DNA from 2 places in the Planococcus sp. APC 3900 genome. Region 2 is predicted to be linked to the other one. Evidence: riboswitches for the same ligand, from Rfam matches in the RefSeq annotation. Region 2 holds a riboswitch; the other holds the start of a gene.
What was found. A riboswitch is a leader RNA that binds a small molecule or an ion and turns the genes downstream of it on or off. The one in region 2 is predicted to bind S-adenosylmethionine.
Positions count from the first base shown of each region.

Region 1: linked by a shared signal. The riboswitch ahead of QMA04_RS14630 (methionine ABC transporter ATP-binding protein) and the one ahead of QMA04_RS09320 (bifunctional homocysteine S-methyltransferase/methylenetetrahydrofolate reductase) in region 2 are both predicted to bind S-adenosylmethionine.

Region 1 covers NZ_JASDCT010000007.1:133,912-136,303, forward strand. Annotated here, with positions in the region: gene QMA04_RS14620 (ribonuclease M5) at 71-409, shown strand; gene QMA04_RS14625 (thioredoxin family protein) at 415-741, shown strand; SAM riboswitch class I at 846-950, shown strand; gene QMA04_RS14630 (methionine ABC transporter ATP-binding protein) at 1,039-2,064, shown strand; gene QMA04_RS14635 (methionine ABC transporter permease) at 2,057-2,392, shown strand, end outside.
Region 2 covers NZ_JASDCT010000004.1:41,823-44,214, reverse strand. Annotated here, with positions in the region: gene QMA04_RS09320 (bifunctional homocysteine S-methyltransferase/methylenetetrahydrofolate reductase) at 1-1,245, opposite strand, end outside; SAM riboswitch class I at 1,318-1,422, opposite strand; partial or broken gene QMA04_RS18220 (DUF6920 family protein) at 1,677-2,276, opposite strand; gene QMA04_RS09305 (hypothetical protein) at 2,276-2,392, opposite strand, start outside.

The DNA of each region.
Region 1 (2,392 bases), on a different contig from region 2:
TAAAGGGGTATATTTCAACTTATATAGAAACAGCTTTTGAACTTATTCTATATTCGATGGGGTGAGTGTTATGGGAAAGGTGATTGTTGTGGAAGGGCTCAGTGATAAGACGAGAATTGCACCGCTCATTGCAGAACCCGTGACGATTCTTTGCACAAATGGTACAGTAAGTCCAACGAGACTTGAAGAATTGCTGCTGCCATATGAAGGCCAGGACATCATTATATTAGTGGATGCAGACTCTTCAGGAGAAAAATTGCGGAAGCTGGTCAAGCGTGAGTTCCCTGAAGCCCGGCATTTTTATGTGAACCGGAGCTACAAGGAAGTCGCAGCAACGCCGCTCCGGATCCTGATGGATGTGCTCATCTCAGCGAATGTCCAGGTCAATAAGCTATTAACAGAGGGATGAAGACGATGCAGGAATGGACTCATAAAGAATGGATCAAAGAAAAGAATACCAATCGCACTACCGCGTATTACTTATACACACCGATGTGCGGGACTTGTCAGGTAGCTTCCAAAATGCTGTCGGTTGTCACAGAACTATTGCCGGATCTTCCGATTGGCAAAGCGAACTTGAACTATGTACAGGAAATTGCAGGAATGTATGAAGTGGAAAGTGTTCCTTGCCTGCTGATTACAGAGAATGGGAAGCTCAAGGAAAAGATTTACGCTTTCCAATCGGTACCTTATTTATATGGCAAGTTGAAATCTGTTGACGAATATAGCCGGTCATGGTAAATTGAATTTCTGGTAAGAAAAGCGCGGGACTCTATTTGAAATAGGCGAAGCGTAAGATTTACCACCAATTAAAATCTATTCTGTTTTACTAATTTCATATCGAACTCTTATTAAGAGTGGTGGAGGGAAGTGCCCTATGAAGCCCGGCAACCGTCATGAAAATGAAATGGTGCCAAATCACACGAAGCGAAAGCTTTGGAAGATGAGAGATTGGTTTCCGTATAATATACGTTTGCCCTTCTGCTCAGTTATGCGCGGAAGGGTTTTTTATTTTTAGGATTCAGGGGTGTTCAACGAATGATCGAGTTAAAGAAAGTGACGAAAAAATTTGATACAGGCAAGGCGGTTCTTACGGCTGTCGACCAAGTTGATTTATCTATTGCTGATGGAGAAATATTTGGGATTATCGGATATAGTGGAGCCGGTAAAAGTACATTAATCCGCTTGTTGAATGGATTGGAAAAACCGACTTCCGGCACTGTGGAAATCAACGGAAAGGTAATTACGTCCATTAAAGGCGGGGAATTGCGGAAAGCGCGCCAAAAAGTCAGCATGATTTTCCAGCATTTCAACTTATTATGGTCGAGGACGGTTAAAGAGAACATCGAATTCCCTTTGGAAATTGCGGGAGTCTCAAAAGCGCAGCGTGGAAAACGGGTGCAGGAACTGATTGAGCTGGTTGGATTATCGGGCCGCGAAAATGCTTATCCATCGGAACTGTCTGGCGGACAGAAGCAGCGTGTCGGTATTGCCCGTGCGCTGGCGAACGATCCGGAAGTCCTATTATGTGATGAAGCAACTTCTGCACTTGATCCGGAAACGACAGACGCAATCCTAGATTTATTGGTCGATATCAACAAGCGATTAGGCTTGACCATCGTATTGATTACTCATGAAATGCACGTCATCCGAAAAATCTGTCATCGTGTTGCTGTAATGGAAGGCGGGCGTGTCGTGGAGCTCGGGGATGTTCTGAATGTTTTCCAATCACCAAAAGAAGAAATCACCAAACGCTTTGTGGCCCAGGTCACTGATAGTGGAGATTCACAGGAAACCATCAAAAACCTTCGTGAGTTGTATCCGACAGGCGAACTGGTGAAATTGGTTTTTGTCGGAGAACAAACCGAACAGCCAATTCTGACAAAACTGATTCGCAGCCATTCGGTGGAAGTCAATATCGTCCAAGGCAATATTTCGCATACGCAACGTGGAGCTTATGGAACATTGATTCTTCAGTTGAAAGGCTCTCCTGGTGAAATGGAAGAAGCTTTGGCATTTCTCCACTCAGAAGATGTTCAAACGGAGGTAATGCACAATGATTGATTCGTTATTCCCCAATGTAGATTGGGACAGTATGTGGGAAGCCACACTTGAAACTCTTTATATGACAGCTTTATCAACGTTGTTTACATTCATCATCGGTTTGGCTCTTGGAATCCTGTTATTTTTGACAGCTCCGAAGCAATTATGGGCAAATAAAGTGGTCAATTGGCTGACAGGTGCATTCGTTAATATATTCCGCTCCATTCCATTTATCATTTTGATTATTTTATTGATTCCTTTTACGTTATTCCTGATGGGTTCCATTCGGGGGCCAAACGCAGCTTTGCCCGCATTGATCATCGGCTCAGCTCCATTTTATGCACGCATG
Region 2 (2,392 bases):
TCCTGTTACGGCGAGTATATCATGGATTCCGAGCGCATCGAGCCCCATCAAATGCGATTGCAGACCGATCAGGTTGCGGTCACGGCAAGTAATGTGGGCAAGCGCCCGAATGTCTTGCTTGTGTTTGAGGATGGAGCCCATCGCCATATTGCTGATGCGCGGCGATGCCAAAGAATTGTCCGCCATGGTTACGGCATCCACTCCGGCCTCGTTCAAAGCGGCAGAGCCTTCCAGGAATTTAGTGGTATCCAAATGGCGCGGTGTGTCCAGTTCCACAATGATGGTCCGTTCCGTTTTGGCTTTTTCATGAAGCGGTTTGACTGCCAATGCTTCCGCTTCACGGATGACAATCGGTTTTCTTTTCGTGACTTCTTTATGGACAATCGGCGGCAAATGGTTCAGGTGCTTTTTCACCGCTTCAATGTGCTTCGGCGTCGTGCCGCAGCAGCCTCCAATTAAACGGACCCCTTCTTCTCTCAATAACAAAGCGGCACGCCCAAAATAATCCGCTTCCGATTCATAGACGATCCGACCATCCTCCACATCCAGCAGGCTGGCGTTCGGGTAAGCCGATAAAAACGCTTTTTCAGGCAATGTGACTTCTTCAAAGGCCTGAATGGTATGGTGCGGGCCAAGACGGCAGTTGACGCCGACAATATCCGCTCCCAGACTTTCCAGTTGATGAAGAGCTTCGTTCAGCGACATTCCATTTTGCAGAATCCCCGGGTCGTGCATGGATACTTGCGCAATCAACGGCGTATCCGTCATCCCTTTCAGGTGCTTGACCGTTTCTGCGAGTTCTTCGAAATCGTAATAGGTTTCCAGCAATAGGCCGTCGGGATTTCCCGCCAACAAGTGGCTTGCCTGCTGGTCCACCATCGCAATGATTTCCTGCAGGGTGGCATCGCTTTTCCGGATTCCGCGGATTCCGCCGATGGTTCCGAAAACGAATTGGCCGCCCGGCGCTGCTGCACGTTTGGCGATGTCGATCGCGGCTTTATTGATGCCAGCGACTTGCTCTTCCAAACCGTAGCGTGCCAGCTTCGCTGCATTCGCTCCGTATGTGTTGGTCTGGATAATATCCGCGCCGGCTTTGATGTAATCCAAATGGATTTTCTCAATCACTTCCGGGCGCTGCAGATTCAATTCCTCATTGCAATACTCGATGCCGTATGAATACAGCAATGTTCCCATGGCACCATCCGCCGTCAAAATCCTGGTCTTTAATTCGTCTAATAATCCCACTCTTCTCAACCTCCTATATATACAAAAAAAGCCTTCATGAAAAAGAAGGCTTTACGATATCAAACTCGTTCCTTTTCATCTGCCAGACAATTTCTTGCCTGCTGGATTTAGCACCTGACCTTTCGGCTGGTTGCTGAAGCATCATAGGGCCAGTCCCTCAACTTCTCTCGATAAGAATTCACTATTCAGTTTTAAGTATTCTAAATATGGTACCTGTATCTGAAGAGCAGGTCAAGGCAATCTGTCAAAAAACAATGAAATTTCTGTGATTTTTTTCACAATGTATACATTTAATGTATAAAACAGCTTAATGCGTTCAACTAACCGTTGAAAATGGACCAGGAAAAGGAGTTAAGTTCTATAAATATGATTGGAAGAAATCAAGAATGCCTACTGATCCTGTCTGCAGTCCATCACTTAAAAGCATCATTTCATGAAAATTGTCCATTGATAGAATTGAATCGTATGTCATGTACATCAAATCGATACCAAGTAAACGGCCTTTCTTCCAGCATCCAGCTGATTTCCATCTTCACTGGAACGGTCAGTCCCCCCACTTTCCGCTGCTTTTTAACAGTGCCCACGCACAGCAGGGAACGGGCGTCTTCTCCACTGTCTTTGTAGCGCCAGGCTTCCACTTTCAGCAATTCGTTTTGTTCATTGAAAAAATAAGTGACAGAACCTTTAAGGCCTTCAAAATTCATGGTCGCTGTTGCGGAGTGTGCGTCCACCTCCTACCAGGAAATGAAGGGACTGAGGACAGCCGAAGGATACCAGGCGAGTTCCATCAGGTAGCGCTGGAGTGCCGATTCATTGGTCTTTTCATCATCAACTGTTTTGGAAATCGGAATGATGCCTGCAAGCTTGATGTGCATACTTGCCTTCCCTTCCAGGAAATTGTCTTTTCCTGTCACAACTACGCCTTTGCCCATTTTCAGCTTCACGATCCATCGGAAAGCAGGTGGATCCGTATAGCTGATTTGCTCTGCTTCGGATACGGTCCACTGCTTCTGTTCTGGTTTCAGTTTCATTACCCCGATTGCTTAAGACTCACCAAATTGATTTGTTCATGGCCAATAGCCCCAATTTCGGATAACCACCCTTTTATACAGGTTGGCAGTGAGCTAATCATATCTGCTGTCAGTTT